Microbispora sp. ZYX-F-249: one gene and its partner. The main gene of each other region encodes a partner of the protein of the gene in region 2 in a complex. Links are inferred from orthologs where the notes say so. Each region holds a gene or a part of one and is shown on either strand. Other genes may lie near its edges. The genes, in order: dnaB and dnaG.

Evidence for each region.
Region 1: the proteins of dnaG (region 2) and dnaB are in contact, whole or in part, in a crystal structure (PDB 2R6A), measured with the Geobacillus stearothermophilus proteins. The link is inferred for Microbispora sp. ZYX-F-249 from one-to-one orthologs. Residues at the interface, in WP_049624496.1 of Geobacillus stearothermophilus: Lys456, Leu457, Leu458, Pro459, Ala460, Asn463, Ala464, Leu467, Leu535, Leu536, Ile537, Ala538, Gln544, Glu545, Asp548, Tyr549, His552; in WP_033016901.1 of Geobacillus stearothermophilus: Ser13, Glu15, Ala16, Gln18, Glu91, Leu92, Asp94, Ala95, Val96, Pro97, Thr98, Ala99, Ala100, Asn101, Tyr104, Tyr105, Ile108.

The regions. Positions count from the first base shown.
Region 1 is NZ_JBDJAW010000001.1:386,440-395,999, forward strand. The notes cover bases 6,762-9,560. They hold dnaB (replicative DNA helicase), read right to left. Parts: upstream 8,923-9,560; coding sequence 7,600-8,922; downstream 6,762-7,599. Other genes in these bases: AAH991_RS01775 (hypothetical protein), read right to left, coding at 6,762-6,861; AAH991_RS01780 (PadR family transcriptional regulator), read left to right, coding at 6,957-7,511; AAH991_RS01790 (MATE family efflux transporter), read left to right, coding at 9,257-9,560. Outside these bases: AAH991_RS01740 (sensor histidine kinase), read right to left, coding at 1-937; AAH991_RS01745 (ABC transporter ATP-binding protein), read left to right, coding at 1,070-1,945; AAH991_RS01750 (ABC transporter permease), read left to right, coding at 1,942-2,691; AAH991_RS01755 (helix-turn-helix domain-containing protein), read left to right, coding at 2,761-3,543; AAH991_RS01760 (SRPBCC family protein), read left to right, coding at 3,638-4,102; AAH991_RS01765 (metallophosphoesterase), read left to right, coding at 4,206-4,940; AAH991_RS01770 (carotenoid oxygenase family protein), read right to left, coding at 4,963-6,267; more of AAH991_RS01775, read right to left, coding at 6,304-6,761. UniProt on the Escherichia coli protein: The main replicative DNA helicase, it participates in initiation and elongation during chromosome replication. Travels ahead of the DNA replisome, separating dsDNA into templates for DNA synthesis.
Region 2 is NZ_JBDJAW010000011.1:41,819-51,486, forward strand. The notes cover bases 3,102-6,008. They hold dnaG (DNA primase), read right to left. Parts: upstream 5,562-6,008; coding sequence 3,642-5,561; downstream 3,102-3,641. Other genes in these bases: rpoD (RNA polymerase sigma factor RpoD), read right to left, coding at 3,102-3,495; AAH991_RS15445 (M23 family metallopeptidase), read left to right, coding at 5,708-6,008. Outside these bases: AAH991_RS15420 (hypothetical protein), read right to left, coding at 1-826; AAH991_RS15425 (hypothetical protein), read right to left, coding at 859-1,362; AAH991_RS15430 (DUF8817 family protein), read right to left, coding at 1,484-2,212; more of rpoD, read right to left, coding at 2,356-3,101; more of AAH991_RS15445, read left to right, coding at 6,009-6,562; AAH991_RS15450 (deoxyguanosinetriphosphate triphosphohydrolase), read right to left, coding at 6,579-7,886; AAH991_RS15455 (hypothetical protein), read left to right, coding at 8,060-8,851; AAH991_RS15460 (M14 family metallopeptidase), read right to left, coding at 8,848-9,668. UniProt on the Escherichia coli protein: RNA polymerase that catalyzes the synthesis of short RNA molecules used as primers for DNA polymerase during DNA replication.

The DNA of each region.
Region 1 (9,560 bases), on a different replicon or contig from region 2:
CCGGCAGGTCGACCGTGACGTGGACGCGCAGCGGACTGTCCAGGGCGAGGGCGCGTACGGCGTCACCGAGACCACGCTCGGCCAGCACCGGGGGATGGATGCCGCGCACCAGCCGCCGGAGCTCCTGCAGCGCGGTCGCCGAGGCCTCGCTCGCCTTGCCCAGCAGCGCCCTGGCGGCCTGCGGGTCGCTGTCCAGCAGCTGCTCGGCCGCGCCGATCGTCATGCCGATCGCGACGAGGCGGGCCTGGGCGCCGTCGTGCAGGTCGCGCTCGATCCGGCGCAGTTCGGCGGCCTGCGAGTCGACGACCTCGGTGCGCGCCGCGTCCAGGCGGCTGACCTGCTGGGCCAGCCTGGCCTTCTCGGTGGGCCCGAGCAGCGCGGCGGCGATCCTGCCGTGCGCCCGCACGGCCCACGGGGCGTACCAGTACGCGGTGCTCACCGCAAGCAGGATCCAGGCCGCGCCCAAAGGGTCGCCCGTGGCCAGGCGGACGGCGCCGTACGCGGTCGCGAGCAGCGGTGCGGCGACGAGCAGGCCGCCCATCCACAGATCCCCCATGAGGAAGGCGAAGTCGCGCCAGGTGGCCGGATCCTTGGTCATCCAGTTCCACCGCAGGTTGAAGGCCGGGATCGTGGGCTTCTTGTACAGGGTGCGGCCGTCCCGGTACCAGCCGTCGGCCTGCGGGACCGGTGGGGGCGGCGCGGGCAGATAGGGCTCGTCGATCGAGATGCCCGACCATCGCGCGGCCAGCCCCCGTTGCGTGCGGGTCACGGCCCGCGCGAGCCGTACGGCCGGCGGGAAGACGATCACCAGGCCGACCAGGAAGGTGAGCAGCATGGCGGTCAGCACCGCCAGGCCCGCGACCTGTCCCAGCAGGGCGAGGCCGGCGAGGGCGGCGCCCCTGCCGAGGGCGACGAGAGTCGGGCGAGCTGAGGTCATGCACCCAGTTTGCGGGCTTGCGCCGGGCCGGCACAGTGGCCCGAGCCACCCGATGGGGGTGGGGAAAAGTGCACCCCCACCGGGTTCGCAGGCGCATTCCGGGCCGCCCGCCCTCTTTCTAGCGTCGTCGGCATGGCAATCATCACCGTGGACCACCTCCGCAAGACGTACGGCACGCGGGTGGCGGTCGAGGACGTGTCGTTCTCCGTGAAGGAGGGCGAGGTCTTCGGCATCGTGGGCCGCAACGGGGCGGGGAAGACGACGACGGTCGAGTGCGTCGCCGGGCTGCGCACCCCCACCGCGGGCACGGTCACCGTGGACGCGGACCTGAAGGAACAGGTCGGCGTGCAACTTCAGGAGTGCTCGCTGCCCGACAAGATCCGGGTCGGGGAGGCGCTTGCGCTCTACGCCTCGTTCTACTCCCGCCCGGCCGATTGGCGGGCCCTGGCCGCGGAGGCCGGGCTCGACCTCCGCGTGCCCTTCGCGAAGCTGTCGGGCGGGCAGCGCCAGCGGTTGTCGGTCGCGCTCGCGCTGGTCGGAAACCCGCGCGTCGCGATACTCGACGAGCTCACGACCGGCCTCGACCCGCAGGCCCGCCGCGAGACGTGGGACCTGGTCACCCGGATCAGGGACCGCGGCGTGACGGTCCTGCTCGTGACCCACTTCATGGAAGAGGTGGAGCGCCTGTGCGACCGGGTCGCGGTCATCTCCCGGGGGCGCGTGCGGGCGGTGGACACGCCCGCCGGGCTCGTCGCCCGCACGGGCGGCGAGCAGCGCCTGGTCTTCCACACCGGCGAGCCCGTCGACGGCCTTCGGGCGCTGCCCGAGGTGACGTCCGTCACGGTGACCGGCGACGGGAACGGCGCGGAGGTCACGGTCACCGGCTCCGCCGACCTGCTGAGCGCCGTCACCGCCGTGCTGCCCGCGTCCCGGATGCGGGACCTGCGCCTGGAGCGCACCACCCTCGACGACGCGTTTCTCGTTCTCACCGGCCAGGAGGAGTCATGACCAAGGCGTTCGGAAAGCTCGCGGCGGTGGAGGCCCGGCTGTTCCTCCGCGAGCCCGCAGCCGTGTTCTTCGTGGTCGTGCTGCCGGTGGGCCTGCTGCTCGCGCTCGGCAGCACGATTCCCGGCTTCCGGGACGCCGACCCGTCGCTGGGCGGGCAGCGCTTCGTGGACGCGCCGTTCACGGGCATGATGATCCTGCTGTCGATCGTGACGCTCGCGCTCAGCGCGCTGCCGTCGGCCCTGGTGCTCTATCGGGAGCGCGGCGTGCTGCGGCGGATGTCCACCACGCCGGTACGGCCGGCGTCGCTGCTGTCCGCCCAGTTGCTCGTCAACGTGGCGGCGTCGGTGGTGGCGACCGCGCTGACGCTGGGTGTGGGCCACCTGGTCCTCGGGGTGCCGCTGCCCAAGGCGCCCTGGGCGTTCGCGATGGTCTTCGTCCTCGGCTCGGTCGCCATGCTCGCCCTCGGGCTGCTGCTCGCCTCCGTGGCACCGAACTCCCGGGTCGTCCAGGGCGCGGGGGCGGCCCTCATGTTCCCCCTGCTCTTCCTCGCGGGGATGTGGCTGCCCCGGGCGCTCATGCCCGAGGTCCTGCGCCGGATCAGCGACTTCACCCCCACCGGCGCCTTCGGCCAGGGCCTCGTGGACGCCCTGGGCGGGCACGCCCCGCAGCCGCTCCACCTCGCCGTACTGGCGGGCTGGGCACTGGCCGCCGGCCTCGCCGCGGCCCGCCTGTTCCGCTGGCACTAGCCCCCGCGGCCCCGCGGCTACCTCACGGGTAATCGCCGGGCCGTTCGGCGAGCGGATAGCGTCGGTGTCGTGACCGTCGCCACGCTTCATCAACGGCCGTTCGGCGAGCTCCTGCGTCAGTGGCGCGAGCACCGGCGGCTGAGCCAGCTCGACCTGTCCAACCAGGCCGAGATCTCCACGCGGCACATCAGCTTCCTGGAGACCGGCCGGGCCACCCCCAGCCGCGACATGGTGCTCCACCTCGCCGAGCATCTCGATCTTCCGCTCCGCGAGCGCAACCACCTGCTGCTGGCCGCCGGATACGCCCCCGTCTACACCGAGTCGCCGCTCGACTCGCCGGGCATGGCCGCGGTGTACGACGCGGTCCGGCGGCTGCTGTCGGCCCACGACCCCTATCCGGCCGTGGTGGTGGACCGCGCCTGGGACCTCGTCGACGCCAACGAGGGCATCTCCCTGCTCGCCGAGGGGATCGACCCCGACCTGCTGAGCAACGTGCTGCGGGCGAGCCTGCACCCGGAAGGGCTCGCCCCGCACATCCTCAACCTCGGCGAGTGGCGGGCGCACCTGCTCGGGCGGCTGCGCCGGCAGATCACGCTCACCGCCGATCCCCGGCTCTCCGAGCTGTACGCCGAGCTGCGCGACTACCCCTGCGACCAGCCCGAGCCCGAAGTGGAGCTGCCCGGCCCCGGGGACATCCTGGTGCCGCTGCGGGTGCGGCGGGGCGGGCGGGAGCTGTCGTTCTTCAGCATCGTGGCGACCTTCGGCACCCCGCTCGACATCACGGTCTCCGAGCTGGCCATCGAGTCGTTCTATCCGGCCGACGCCGCGACGGCCGCCGTCCTCCTTTCGTGATCAACCGGCGTCCGCCCGGCGATGCGGCCCTGCCACAATTCCCCCATCGAGCCAGACCCGAATGAAGGGGAGGCCGGGGTGGGGGGAGGGCAGGGTGCCCACACGGGTGCTGACCAACACGTTCCACGTGAACGCCGCGCCGGAGGATGTCTTCGAGCACCTCACGGCGCCCGAGAGCTACGTAGGCCTGTCGCCGCTCGTGGTGGCCGTGCGTGACGTCGACCGGTCCGAGCCGGGGGTCGTGCGGTACACCTCCGTCGAGCGGTTCCGCTTCCTCGGCCTGTCGTACGACAACCCGATCGCCGTCACGCTGCTGACCGAGCGCACGGCCGGGGGCCTGTCCGTACGCGGGCAGGTGCGCAGCCCCGGTGGCGTACAGCTGGGATACCGGTTCGACCTGTCCCCGCAGGACGGCGGCACCCGGATGGACGACCGGCTGGACGTGAGCGCGTCCCGGTTGCTGCTGGGCTTCGCGGCGGGCCAGGCACGTAAGGTCCAGCTCGCCCGGGCCCGGATCCTCGCGGAACGGCTCTCCGGGAGGTCTGCGAACGGCTCCTGAACGGCGTCACCCGCCCCGAGGGTCCGTCGCCACGTTTCGCCACCCTGACCGCTGCCCTCTCGCGTGAGAAGCTGGAGTCCCCACCATCGCCCGGAGGTAGCACATGCTCGTGCTGGCGCACGTCAGCGACATCCACATCGACGGAAGCGAGCGGAACACCTCGCGCGCCGCACGCGCGCTCACCTATGCCCGTTCGCTGCGGCCCGACGCCATCGTGCTCACCGGCGACCTGGCGGACCACGGCGCGATGGAGGAGTACGAGATCGTCCGCGAGCTGCTCTCCGGCGACGACGTGCCGCTCGTGCTGTGCCCCGGCAACCACGACGCGCGCGGCCACCTCCGCAAGGTCCTGCTGGAGCAGGACGGCGACCACCCGGTCAACCAGGCGCTCAACCTCGACCATGCGACGATCGCGCTGTGCGACTCCAGCATCCCCGGCCGGCCCGAGGGCGCGCTGGACGACGACACCCTGGCCTGGCTCGACTCCGTGCTCGCCGCCACGCCCGGCGTGCCGGCCTTCGTCGGCATGCATCACCCCGCCGTCCCGCTCGGCATCCCGTACGTCGACGGGATCCGGCTCGGGCGGCCGGAAGGGCTGGCCGAGGTCCTGGGCCGCCACCCGCACGCCATCGCGGTGCTGGCCGGGCACGCCCACACGGCCGCGGCCACGACGTTCGCCGGGCTGCCGCTGCTGGTCGCGCCGGGAGTGGTCAGCACCGCGCTGCTGCCGTCCGAGACTTCGGCACACCCGCCGGTCGACCACGACCTGCCGCCGGCCATCGCCCTGCACGTGCTCGACGACGGCCGGATCATCACGCACTACCGGCCCGTGCCCTGACGACCCGTGCCCTGACGACCCGTCAGGCGTCCGGAATCCACGAGCCGTGGAACCCGGCGGGCACCCGGCGCGGCAGCCGTACGGACGCCACCCGGGCCAGGTCCGACGCGTCGAGCACCAGCAGCTCCGCGCCGTGCTCGGTGCCCGCGATCGACAGCAGCCAGCCCTCGTCCTCGGCCTTCGCGTCCGAGGCGGGGACGAACACGGCCTCGCCGGGCGCGCGCTCGCCGGTCTCGTGCGCCCGGCTCACGCCGGTCGCGGTGTCGTACTTCAGGATCGCGCCCTTGCTGACGGCATAGATGTAACGGCTGGTCAGACCGGTGCGCGCCTCGTTGATCGTGGGAAACTCGACGTCCAGGTCGTCGAGCTGCTCGTCCTTGGCGACACCGGTGGCGGGGTCGAGGATCCAGCGGTGCAGGGCGGCGCCCCCGGTGTGGGCGGCCGGGTTGGCCGTGCCGCCGATGGTCGGCCAGAAGCCGCAGAACGCCCCCGGCGAGTAGCGCACGGCGTCGACGAGGACGCGCCCGTGCTCGTCCTCGCTCGCGTTGCCCACGTGGAAGACGTAGCAGGGGTCGATCTCGAACCACCGCACGTCGCCGGTCCTGCGGCTCATCACGCCCAGCCGCGCGCCGTAGGAGTCGTCCCACCGGTACGGCATGCCCCGGCCCACCAGGTCGAAGTCGAAGACGACCGGCAGGTCGAGCCACACCACGTGGTTCTCGGTGATCGCGAAGTCGTGGGCCATGGTCGGCCCGGGCACGTCCACCGGCCGGCTCTCCACCAGTTCGCCGCCCGCGGACAGGCGGTGGTAGGTGAGGTAGGGCTCGGCCCAGCCGTACCCGAAGAAGTGCAGCTCCCCGGTGACCGGGTCCTCCTTCGGGTGCGCGGTCATCGCCGTGGCCAGCCGCCCGCCGAAGTCGCACGGGCCGACCGTGTCGAGCTCCGGCGTCATCACGTACGGCAGGCCGTTCTCCACCAGCGCGAGGATCTTGTCGGCGTGCCGGATGACGTGCGTGTTGGCGGGAACGGCGGCGAGGTCCACGCCGCGCTCGTGCACGTAGGGCGCGCCGTCGAAGCGGGTGGTGCGCACCCAGCGGTTGCGGTACCACTCGGCCCGCCCGTCGCGCAGCCGGATGCCGTGGATCATGCCGTGGCCGACGAACCAGTGCCCCGGGTCCTCCCCGGGACGGGGGTTGGGGCCGTTGCGGAAGTAGCGGCCGGTGAGCTCGGGCGGCAGGGTCCCCTCGACGGGCAGGTCGAGGGCGTCGATCTCGTCGGGGACCGGGGCGAGGCGGCCGGTCAGGTAGGAGGCGGTCGGCTCTGTCATGTCGGGGGACTCCCTTCAGGCGGCGTAGCGGGCGCTTCAGGCGGCGTAACGGGCGCGGACGATCTGGGGGTAGCGGATGGTGAACAGGGCCGGCAGGGCGAAGCCGCAGACCTTCACCGCGATGATCGCGGCGGTGGCGTGCGGGGCCAGGGCGAACAGCAGGGCGAGGCCGGCCGCGTTCAGCGTGAACCCGGCGGCCCACACGGCGGTGATGACGGCGTTGACCCGCTGGAACAGCGGGGTCGCGTGCACCTCGGCGGGGGTGGTCCGGCGGGCGATGCCCAGCGTGAACGGCTTGCCGATGGCCAGCGACCCCCAGGCGGTGAGGGCCAGCCAGGCCACCGACACGGCCGGGCCGTACTCGCCGAAGGGCGCCGGCGAGACCGTGAACGCGATGAGCGTGAGACCGGCGAAGAAGACCCCCGAGCTCAGCTCGATGACCAACTCGTCCCAGCCGCGCCCCGCCCGGCGGTCGGCCGCGAGCAGCACGACCGAGACGAGGAGCGCGGCCGCGGCACCGATCCTGGCCTCACCGTTCGTGCTGAGGACGGCGAAGGCGATCCAGGGGAGGAAGGTGAGGACGTAACGGAGCACCGGGGGATTCCTTAGGTTCGACGTTCCATAAGTGACATGTCGAAAGTAGAACCTCCACTGGCGACATGTCAACACAGGAATGTACGATCGGACCCATGAGCCTTCGTCACGCCATGCTCGGCCTGCTCTCGGCCGGGCCCGCCAGCGGGTACGACCTGCTGAAGACCTTCGAGATCTCCCTGGCCAGCGTCTGGCCCGCCACCCAGAGCCAGCTCTACGCCGAGCTCGGCCGGCTGTCGAAGGAGGGCCTGGTGCGGGTCGTCGCGGAGGGCCCGCGCGGGCGCAAGGAGTACGAGATCACCGAGGAGGGTCACGCCGAGCTGCGCCACTGGCTCGTCGAGGTGTCACCCAACCAGACCCGGCGCAGCGACATGCTGCTGCGTGTCTTCTTCCTCGACCAGGTCGACGCCGAGGCCGCCCGCGGCTACCTGGAGCGGCTGGCCGAGCGGGCCGTCCACGAGCACGACCAGCTCCGCGGCATCCGCGAGTTCGTCATCAGCGAGGGCGACGACGCGCTGCGCCTGTACGGCGACATCGCGCTGGAGTGGGGTCTGCGCCTGACCGCCGCGCAGCGCGACTGGGCCGAGTGGGCGGCCGCCCGGGTGGCGGCGCTGGAGCAGCAGAAAGCCGGGCACACCACGGCCGAGTGACGAAACCTCCACGGGCCCGGCGGCGTCCGACGCCCCGCGCCGCCGCGCCTCGGGCGCTGCGGGCCGGCCGGGCGCCTCGGCCCGGTCGTCAGTGGGTGGCCATGTCGACGAAGCGGCTGTAGTGGCCCTGGAAGGCCACCGTGACCGTGGCCGTCGGGCCGTTACGGTGCTTGGCCACGATCAGGTCCGCCTCGCCAGCACGCGGTGACTCCCGCTCGTACGCGTCCTCCCGGTGCAGCAGGATGACCATGTCGGCGTCCTGCTCGATGGACCCCGATTCACGCAGGTCCGACACCTGTGGGCGCTTGTCCGTACGCTGCTCGGGACCACGGTTGAGCTGGGAGATCGCGATGACCGGCACCTCCAGCTCCTTGGCCAGCAGCTTCAGGGCCCGGGACAGCTCGGAGACCTCCTGCTGGCGGCTCTCGGTCTTCTTGGGCGAGCTCATGAGCTGGAGATAGTCGACGATCACGAAGCGCAGGTCGTGACGCTGCTTCAGGCGGCGGCACTTCGCCCGGATCTCCATCATCGACATGTTCGGGGAGTCGTCGATGAACAGCGGCGCCTCGGCGACCTCGCCCATCCGGCGGGCCATCCGCGTCCAGTCGTCGTCGCTCATCATGCCCGAGCGCATGGTGTGCAGCGCCACCCGCGCCTCGGCCGACAGCAGACGCATGGTGATCTCGTTGCGCGACATCTCCAGCGAGAAGATGACCGTGGTCATCCCATGCTTGATCGCCGCGGATCGGGCGAAATCCAGACCTAGGGTGCTTTTTCCGATTGCGGGACGGGCGGCCACGACGATCATCTGGCCGGGGTGGAGGCCGTTCGTCAGGGCGTCGAGGTCCTGGAAGCCGGTCGGGACGCCGACCATCTGTCCGCCCCGGCTGCCGATGGCCTCGATCTCGTCCAGCGCCGACGGCATGATCTCCGCCAGCGGGAGGTAGTCCTCGGAGGTGCGGCGCTCAGTGACCTTGTAGATCTCGGCCTGGGCGCGGTCGACCAGGTCGTCGACCTCCTCGCCCTGGCCGCCGTACCCGTAGGAGACGATGCGGGTGCCCGCCTCGATGAGGCGGCGCAGGACGGCCTGCTCCCGGACGATCTTCGCGTAGTAGCCGGCGTTCGCGGCAGTGGGCACGATCGCGGTCAGCGTGTGCAGGTAGGCGCCGCCGCCGACGCGGGCGACCTCGCCGCGCTTTTGCAGCTCGTCGAAGACGGTCACCGAGTCGGCGGGCTCGCCCCGGCCGTACAGGTCGGTGATCACTTCGAAGACGATCTGATGGGCGGGCCGGTAGAAGTCGTCGGCGCGCAGCACCTCGATCACGTCGGCGATGGCGTCCTTGGACAGCAGCATGCCGCCCAGCACCGACTGCTCGGCCTCGATGTTGTGCGGCGGCGTCCGCTCGAACATCGAGTCGGAGCCTCCCGGTCCCCCCGGGAAGTCGAGCACGCTCACCTCACACCCCCTGCCCGGTGGTCACAGCATCACCAACCCGGTGCGCAAGTCTCCCCAAGCGCAGGGGTGAGCGGCAACTTGACCAGTGGACAACCCTGTGGACAACGTGTGCAGTCCGTGCGTGCGACATGTGAAAACCCTGGGGACGACCCTGTGGACAGAGATGTGGCCGCAGCCCGGAAGCCCGCTCCCACCTGGGATTTCGGTATCCACGGCCTGTGGAAGGAAGAAACTCATCGAAGTTTTTGATACCGATCGAGCATGGCTCCGTAAGCCGCAAAATAGGCTTATGCCACTTACCTCCGGAACGGGACACGGCCGTGCCCACGACAGGGAGATCCTCAGGCTCGCGATCCCGGCGTTCGGGGCACTGGTAGCCGAGCCGCTCTTCCTGCTCACCGACTCCGCCATCGTCGGCCACCTCCCCGATCCTGCGCTCGGCGCTCTCGGCGTGGCCAGCGCGGCCCTGTCCGCTCTCGTCGGGCTGTGCGTGTTCCTCGCGTACGCCACCACGGCCGCGGTCGCACGGCGGCTGGGGGCGGGGGACGTCAGGCAGGCGATGCGCCAGGGGATGGACGGCCTGTGGCTGGCCG
Region 2 (9,668 bases):
CGTCCCAGCTGAAGCGGGTGGCGACGGCCACGGACTCCGCCGCATAGCCCTTGCCGGGCCGCCACACCGCCTGGACCACGATCGGCTTCCCGGTCAGGTCGGTGGCGATCCCCCAGAAGACGGTGATCGCGCCGAACCGGGGGTCGAGCCGCCCGCCGAGCATGGTCCGGAACGACTTGGACATCGCGAACAGCTTGCCGAAGGTGGTCGTGCCGCGGTAGCTCCACGTCTTCTTGACCGCGCGGTCGTCGGCATCGTGGACCGCCGATCCCGGTCTGCTGCTCGACGCGGAGGCGACCAGGGCTTTGAGCGTCCCGAGGTCGAAGGCGTCGATGATCTGGTCACCGTAGAGCGCCGCGCCGCCGGGCGCCTTCCCGATCTTCGCCCACGACGTGCCGCCGTACGCCGGGCCCGCGCCGTAGAGCACGGCGCCGACGCTGCGCACACGATGTGCCGCCAAACCGACCCGGGCGAGGTCACCCGCGCGCCGGTCGCCGCCTGCGGCGTCCTCTCTCAGAAACTGCAGACTGCAGTTGTCCCACAGCATCGACCGCTTCATGTCCGCGGCCACGACCCCGCCGGGGCCCAGCCGCGCCATGCCCGTCACGTGGGGGTCGCTGCTCCCGCCCTTGCAGTAGCCGCGGGGCAACTCGTCCACCCGCGGGTCGCGCGGCCAGGCGACCGACGTGTGCTGGAAGATCTTCACCGGGCTGCCCTGGGCCTCAAGCCGCCGCACGGCGGCCACCACGTCGACCGCCGCCGCCTGCGCGGGCACCGGCAGAGCCGCGATCCCGAGCACAGCCGCCGTCATCACTCGCCATTTCATGCGAAGTGATCATTCCATGGCCCGTGCCGACGTCAGACGCCGAGGCTGCGCCGTACCTCTTCGAGCGCCTGCTCGGCGTGCGCGCGCAGGCCCGGGTCCTTCGCGTCGAGGCCGGGGTCGAAGATGAACTCCCAGCGCGGGGTGTCGTAGCCGGGGATCCGGCGGGCGACGAGGCGCACTCCCCCGCGGCCGTCGATGGTCACATGGCGGCTCGCGACGATCGTCGAGGTCACCCGCTCGCGGATCGTCTCCGGCAGCCTGCCCGGCTCGGGCAGGAGGGACCGGTGGACGGATCCGTCCGTCATCGTGACCGTCACGCCCTCCTCGTCCCACACCGCCTTGTCCATGAGGTGCCACGGCAGGCGCGGCCCGTCCGGCAGGTACAGCGCCCGCGTGGTGGCGACGGCGTGGCCGCCCTCCGGCGTACGCGCGTGGCTGATCGGGCGCTCCCCGCTCTCCAGCGCGAGAGCCGTACGGACCTCACGGGGCAGCCGGGAGCCGAACAGGCGGGACAGCGAGGGCTTGGGAGGAGTCAAGAGGCACCGCCAGCGTACGACGACCGATAACACCCCCGAGGCTATCCGGCGGCCCCGCCCCTCCTGTCGCACGGCTCCGAGCGCGGGATCCGTGCGACCCGGGCGAGGAGCCGCTCCGCGCTCAGGGGAGCCACTCCCGGAGTCCGGCGAGATGCCCGAGTTCCGACTCGACACGCCGCCTGTCGTCGGCGGTGAGCTCCAGACCACGCAGATCGGTGAGCCAGGGATCGGCGGGCTCACCGAGGACCGTGGCCAGGTCGACGAGGTGGCACAGGACGATGGCCCGCTCGACCGGCGAGGCGTCCACGGCGTGCCTGCGCACGGCGGACTTGAGCGCGCGGAAGGCCTGCAGGTCGTCGTTCTTGAACTCGCGCAGTATCCGGGCGTTGTCGAGCGCCTTGGCCAGGCCCGTCAGCTTCTTCGAACCGCCGTACTCCAGCTCGGCCGGCTCGTCGCGCTGGATGAAGATGATCGAGTTGCCGGACGGATCCATCAGCGTGAACCGGGACGCGCCGGGCCGGTAGCGGGTGATCCGCGGCAGGCCGGAGCTCAGCACCTTCCCATGGACGCGGCGCATCGCCGCGACGAACGCCGCGTGGTAGGGCGCCACGGCGTCGACCATGACCAGGCAGCCTCCGGAATGCTCCCGGGCCGGATCCAGGTCCTTGGGCGCCGGGCCGAAGTGCAGCTCGAATCCGCTCCACCGCAGCGCCAGATAGACATAGGGCTTGGTCTGTTTGTAGGTCGCCTCGAATCCCAGCGCCTCGTAGAACGCCAGGGTCTCCTCCGGCGACGCGCACGGCAGCAACGGCACCGTCGTCTCGTTCGGCCGGACCGCGGGCTCACTCATGTCATCCACCTTTCGGATCGCCCGGCGATGGTCGCAGCCCCCGGCACGGCCCGCATATGGATCGATCCAAGCACCCCTGCGGGCCCGGAACGCGACGAGCGCCTCCCGTGAGCCGGGAGGCGCTCGTCCGCGTCCGAGAAGCGTCAGTCCAGGTAGTCCCGGAGCATCTGGGCCCGGGTGGGGTGGCGCAGCTTGGCCAGCGTCTTGGACTCGATCTGGCGGATGCGCTCACGCGTCACGCCGAACTCCCTGCCGACCTCCTCCAGCGTGCGGGGGTGACCGTCGGAGAGGCCGAACCGGAGCTGGATGATCCGCTGCTCGCGCTCCGACAGGGTGGCCAGGATGTCGTCGAGCTGGTCCTGCAGCATGATGAAGGCCGCGGCCTCCATCGGCACCACCGCGTCGGCGTCCTCGATGAAGTCGCCGAGATCGGAGTCCTCCTCGCCGATCGGCGCCTGAAGCGAGACCGGCTCCTGCGCGATGCGCTGGATCTCCACCACGCGGTCGATGGGCAGGTCCATCTCTGCGGCGATCTCCTCGGGCGCGGGCTCCCGGCCGAGATCCTGGTGGAGCTGCCGCTGCACCCGGACCAATTTATTGATCGTCTCGACCATGTGCACGGGAATCCGGATCGTTCTCGCCTGGTCGGCGATCGCCCGGGTGATCGCCTGGCGAATCCACCACGTCGCGTAGGTCGAGAACTTGTATCCCTTGGTGTAGTCGAATTTCTCGACCGCGCGGATGAGGCCGAGATTGCCCTCCTGAATGAGATCCAGGAACAGCATTCCGCGGCCCACATAGCGCTTGGCGATGGAGACCACGAGCCTGAGATTGGCCTCGATGAGCCGCTGCTTGGCGCGGACGCCCTCCCAGACCAGGTCCTCCAGCTCCGGCTGGGCGAACCTGGCGGCGGGGCTCTCGCAGAGCTTGTCCTCCGCGAACAGGCCCGCTTCGATGGCCTTGGCCAGCTCCACCTCCTCCTCGGCGGTGAGCAGCGGAACCCTGCCGATCTCCCGGAGGTAGATCCTGACCAGGTCGCTGGTCGGAGCGCGTTTGCCGATATCCTCCTCGTCCGGCTTGCCGGGTTCCTCGTCGCCTTGCGGCTCGAGGACCTCAACTCCGTTCTCGGCGAGCATCCGCACGACGCGTTCCAGCGCGTCGGCGGGCAACTCGGATCGGTCGAGCGCGGCGGCCACGTCTTCAACCGTGACGCTCCCGCGTTCCCTTCCCTTCGCGACGAGGTCCGCCACCTGGTCTACCGATGGCGGCCTGCTTGGCAGCACCGATGCACCCACGCAACACAGTGTGCAGGAAAGGCACCACTAAATGGCAGGCCTATTTTTGTCACCCAAGGTAAGGCGGAAGTCAATACCGAATCGAGATCAAAATATATGTTTGACCGCTGTGAGGACTGGAAAGGGACGTTTATTCAGGCCCCACTCGCGCGTTCTCGCAACACCCGTCGCTGCTGTTCCAGCGCCACGAGTTCACCGAACAGCCGGTTGTACTCCTGCTGCTCCTCGACCGGGTTGAGCCGCTGCAGCCGCGACTTCACCTGGGCGACGGCCCGGCCCACCGCGACCTCCTGGATCTTCGCCAGGACGGCCGCGCCGTACCGCTCCTCGACGTTGACGTCGGCGCGCACGGCCTCGACCGCGAACCGGGTGACGAGCGACCTCAGGTCGAGGCCGGTCGCGTCCGGCGCACCGGCGTCGGCCTGCTCCAGCAGCCGGTCGACCCACTCGCGCCCGCCCGGGCCGCCGGCGACGGTCCCCCCCGCCGCCATGACGACCTCGTACAGGGCGACGTGCTCGGGCAGGGTGAACGTCGCCGCGCCGAGCGCGTCGAACTCCGGCCCGAGCAGCGCGGGCCGCTGCACGGCGAGCTTGAGCGCCTCCGCCTCCAGGCGGACGGCGGGGTCCAGGGGCTCCTGCCGCACGGCCGCGGACTGCGCCGGCGCCGCCGTACGGCCCGGCTGCCTGCGCCCGGGAGCGTGCGCGCCGTCCTGCGTCCGCCCCACGACCTGCTGGACGCGCTGGATGACGAAGCCCTCGTCCATGAAGCCGAGCCAGCGGTCGAGGTCCACCACGTAGGTCTTGCGCAGCCCCGGGTCCTTGATCGAGGCCACGACGGGCGCGGCGGCGTCGAGAGCGGCCAGGCGGCCCTCGTTGGTGTTGAGGTCGTAGCGGGACAGAGTGCTGCGGATCGCGAAGGCGAACAGCGGCTCGCGGCCGGCGATCAGGTCGCGCACGGCGGCGTCGCCCTGCTTGACCCGCAGGTCGCAGGGGTCGAGGCCGTCGGGCTGCACGGCGACGAACGTCTGCGTGACGAACTTCTGCTCGTCGGCGAACGCGCGCAGGGCGGCCTTCTGCCCGGCCGAGTCGCCGTCGAAGGTGAAGATCACCTCACCCCGGAACTCGGCCTGGTCGAGCAGCAGCCGGCGCAGCACCTTGATGTGGTCCTCGCCGAAGGAGGTGCCGCAGGTGGCCACCGCGGTCGGCACGCCGGCCAGATGGCAGGCCATGACGTCGGTGTAGCCCTCCACGATGACGGCCTGGGACCGCTTGGCGATCTCCCGCTTGGCGAGGTCCACGCCGTACAGCACCGAGCTCTTGTGATAGATCGGGCTCTCGGGGGTGTTCAGGTATTTGGGGCCGTCGTCGGAGTCGAGCAGCTTGCGCGCGCCGAAACCGATGACGTCTCCGGTGATGTCGCGGATCGGCCAGACGAGCCGCCCGCGGAACCGGTCGACGGGGCCGCGCCTGCCCTCGCGGGCCAGGCCGCCCTTGATCAGCTCCTGGGAGGTGAACCCGCGGGCCATCAGATGCCGCGACAGCGCCTCCCACTCGTTGGGCGCGTAGCCGACCCCGAAGTGCTCGGCGTCGGCCCGCTCGAAGCCGCGCTCGGACAGGAAGCGCCGCCCGGGCGCCGCCTCCGGGGCGGACAGCCGCTCGGCGTAGAACTCGGCGGCGGCGCGGTGCGCCTCGATCAAGCGCAGCCGCTCGCCCTGCTCGCGTCCCGGCACGTAGCCGCCCTGCTCGTAGCGGAGCTGGATGCCGGCGCGCTGGGCGAGCCGCTCGACCGCCTCGGTGAACGTCAGGTTCTCGATCTTGCGGACGAACGTGATGACGTCGCCGCCCTCGGCGCAGCCGAAGCAGTAGTAGTAGCCCCGGGCCGGGGTGACGTTGAAGGAGGGCGACTTCTCGTCGTGGAACGGGCACAGGCCCTTCAGGTTGCCCCCGCCCGCGTTGCGGAGCTGGATGTGCTCGCCGACGACGTCGGCGATCGGCGAGCGCTCCCGCACGAGCGCGATGTCCTCGTCACTGATCCGACCGCTTCGCCCTGCCACGCTGGCGAGTCTAGGGCCTGCCTCCGACAGCCCGGACGCCCCGCCGCCGACGCAGAGGACATGTCACGACTTTCCGGAACAGGTCGTGATGTACGTCTTGGTCCGTTACAAAGGAAAGGTTCGATAACGTCGACCAGGTGGAGATCATGCGATCGGGGAGACTGGCCGCCCTCGCCGGCGCCGCGTTCGTCGCGGCGTCCTGCGGCGCGCCCGCCGGGGTCGCGGGAGTGAGCACGCTGCCGCCCACGCCGCCGCCCGGAAACAGCATCACGGCCACCACCGACGACTCCCAGCCCGGCCACGTCGTGCCCCCGCCCGGGGACGAGCCGGTGCGGGTCCCGCCGCCGAAGATGTCCCCCTACACGTACGCCTTCCCCATCAAGGGCTGCAAGGTGTCGTACTCCCGCAAGCTGCTCGTGCTCCCCAAGACCACGATCTGGGCGAAGAAGGGCTGCGCGTTCGTCTCGCCGGTGGACGGCGTCGTGCAGGAGGTGAACGTCAACAACGCCTGGGCGCCCTCCACCGACCGCGGCCCCGACCGGGAGGGCCGGTTCGTCACGGTCAAGGGCGAGGACGGCGTGCTGTACCTCGGCGGTCACCTCGACTCCGTCGAGGAGGGCGTCACACCGGGCACCAAGGTCAAGGCGGGGCAGCCGCTCGGCCGGGTGGGCAACACGGGCAACGCCCGCGACACCGCGAGCAACCTCTACTTCGCCATCTCCTGGCCGGTCGAGCCGCAGTACTGGTGGGTCCGCCGGGGCATCGTGCCGCCGTGGCCGTACCTGGACGCCTGGGACGACGGCAACCGCACGGTCTCCCCCCGCAAGGCGATGCTCACGCTGCGCAAGAAACTGGGAGCCACCCCGCCCTGCACGCAACTGTGCTCGTCCAGCTCGTCCAACTCCTCCACGAAGCAGCCCACGACGCCCACCCCGGACGAGACCAAGCCGCCCAAGAAGAAGAACGACAAGGACGACGACACGGTCGTCATCCCGCTCTGAGACGCCGTGAACGCGGTCAGCCCGCCTTGAGGCGGCGGTGCGCGGCCACGGACATGCGCCGGTGCCAGCCCATGGCGGACGCGTCGGTGAGCGAGGCGATCTGGTCCACCACCGCGCGCAGCCGTCCCGCGTCGTCGGCGGCCTGCTCGAACTGCGGCCGCAGGGCGGGCTCCAGGGTCGCCGGGGCGCCCCGGAGGATGAGATCGCCGAGCTCGGCGATGATCTCCCGCTGCCGGGCCTGGACGGCGTGGTGGTCCTCCCGCGACATCACGTAGTGCGCCGTCACGCCCTTGAGCAGCGCGCACTCCAGCCGGGTGGTCCTCGGCACCACCAGGTCCGCGTCGTACCGTCCCGGGGCGCTCCGGCCGGCGGGCGCCGGGCGGCAGCCGTACGCCTCGCGCGTGGCGTCCTGCGCGGAGCGGCACAGCCGGCCGATGAGCGCGCTGGTGAGCCGCTTGAGCGCGGCGAGGTCGGCGAGCCCGGCGTCGAAGGCGGCGGGCCACAGCGGCTCGGTGATCAGCCGCGCGAAGGTCTCCGACAGCTCCTCCAGACCGGCGTCGGGCGTGTACCACTGCCTCGTCAGGCGGCACACCTCCAGCCGCTCCTCCGGGTCGCGCAGCGCCGCCATCGTGACGTGGCCGCAGGTCAGCGCGTCCTCCAGGTCGTGCACCGAGTACGCCACGTCGTCGGCCCAGTCCATGACCTGCGCCTCGAAGCCGACCGCGTAGTCGGGCGCGCCCTCCCGCACCCACCGGAAGACCGCCAGGTCGTCGGGGTAGACGCAGTACGGCTGGCCCTCCCCGGCGAGCGGGACGCCCGGAATCCGGCAGGAGGACCCGGCCCAGGGGTACTTGCACACCGAGTCGAGCGTCGCCCGGGTGAGGTTGAGCCCGGCGCTGCGGCCGTCCTCGGTGATGACCTTGGCCTCAAGCCGGGTCAGCAGGCGCAGGTTCTGCGCGTTGCCCTGGAACCCGCCGCACGGCGCCGCCAGTTCGTCGAGGGCGGCCTCCCCGTTGTGGCCGAACGGGGGGTGGCCGAGGTCGTGGGCGAGACAGGCGGTCTCCACCAGGTCGGGGTCGCAGCCGAGGACCTTGCCCATCTCCCGGCCGATCTGCGCGCACTCCAGCGAGTGGGTCAGCCGCGTACGGGGGCTGTGCAGGCCGGTGCAGTCGGCGGGGGCAACCACCTGCGTCTTGGCGGCGAGCCTGCGCAGCGAGGCGCTGTGGAGCACGCGTGCCCGGTCCCGCTCGAACGCGCTCCGCTCGGGGTTGCCGGGCGGCTCAGGCACCCATCGTGCCTGGTCGTGCTCGTCATAGCGGGCCATGCGTCCTCCTTCCCTGTGGCAAGCCCCGTGGCGGCGGGGAATGGAGCGTACCCGCGAAGGTCGGGTTTCACGACAGATCCGGTAGTCCGATGGGAGATTGCCCTCTTGCCCGGTAAGCGGCCGGGGGTGATACTCGGCTTTTGCCGCCCTGGCGCTTCCGGGGAGGAGCCCTGGTGGTGGACGACGAGCTCGCGGAGGTCCTCCGGTCCGGGCCCTTCGAGCGCGCCCTGCGGGCCGCCATCCGCGCGCGGGGCCTGAGCCTCGACCGCCTGCACTCGCGGCTGCGCGAGCGGGGCTTCGAGGTCAGCCTGTCGAGCCTCAGCTACTGGCAGCGCGGCCGGTCCCGGCCCGAGCGCGCCGCCTCCCTGGCGGCGGTCCGGGAGCTCGAGGTCATCTTGTCCCTGCCCGAATACGCCCTGATCGGCCTGCTCGGGCCGCCCCGCCCGCGGGGACGGCGGCCGGAGACGCTCACCGTGCTCAGCCACCACGAGCAGGTGGTGGTGAGCACCGGCCGGCGGCACCGGGTCAGCGCCCGCGTCGTGCTGCGGGCCGCCGCGCCGGGCGTGGACCGGTACGTGGTCGCCCATCCGGCGGGCACCCGGCTGCTGCGCACCGAGTGGTGCCGGCCCGGCCGCGGCGACGACGACGGCACGGGGCTCCTGACCGAGCTGATCTTCCCGCACCCGCTCGGCCCCGGCGAGACCCACGTCGTGGAGTACGTCACCGCCGTCGCCCCGGCCGACCGGTACGACCGGCGCCTGCGGGACCCGGTCGAGCAGCATCTGGTGCAGGTGCGGTTCACGGGCGGGCGGCTGCCGGTGCGGTGTTTCCACACCTGGTCGCCGGACGCGTCGGCGCCGCCCCGCGACACCGGCGAGCTGCGCGTCGACGCGTTCGGCACCGCCCACCTGGTGGACACCGGCGCCCGGCCCGGCGTACGCGGCATCCGCTGGGAGTGGGTCTAGCTCCTGGTGATGCGGACGTCGTCGACACCGGCCTCCACGAGACTGGCGGTCGCCAGGTCGGCCGCCTCGAACTGGATGCGCACGGTCTGGCCGGCGAACCCGGTCAGCGACGCGGTGGCGACGCTCCACGCGCCGTCCCTGTCGGTGGCCGCGCCGAGCTGCTCGAAGACCGTGCTCGTCGTGCCGCCGATGACCTTCACGCGGAAGTAGTCGGCGGAGGAGGAGTTGGACCCGTGGGCGAGATACCAGGACAACGACAGCGTGAGCGTCCCCGAGGCCGGCAGCGTGATCGGCGGTGACGTGATCGTGGTCACTCCCCCGTCGACGTCGCCGTCCCCCGCGCTCGTCCCGGCGGCGGCGCCGGTGACCAGGTCGTAGCTCCCGCTGACCGTGGTGCCGAGCTGCTTGGCCCCGCTGGAGGAGGTCGCGGCGGGGTCGGCGCGCTCCCACGCGCCCGAGGTCGCCGTGTCGGAGCCCGCCGCGTTCGCCGTCCAGCCGGTCGCGGTCTCGAAGGTGTCGGAGTAGACGACGGCGGGCGGCGTGCCCGTGCCGCAGTACGCGGACTCCTTCCCGATGACCCGGTAGACGCAGTCGGCGTTCTGGACGAGCAGCAGCGCGGCCGCCCGGTTGCGGGAGGTCTCCCGGTCGATCGTCTCGTCGGGCGAGTAGAAGCCGGGGCTGCTCCCCCGGGGATACATCTCGAACGTGTACGTGAAGATCTTGTAGGTGCCCCACATCCAGTCGTCGATCGAGCCGTCGGTGATGTAGAGGTCGCTCGCCTGCTCGGCGGTGTACCCGTTGGTGGCCGCCATGCTGC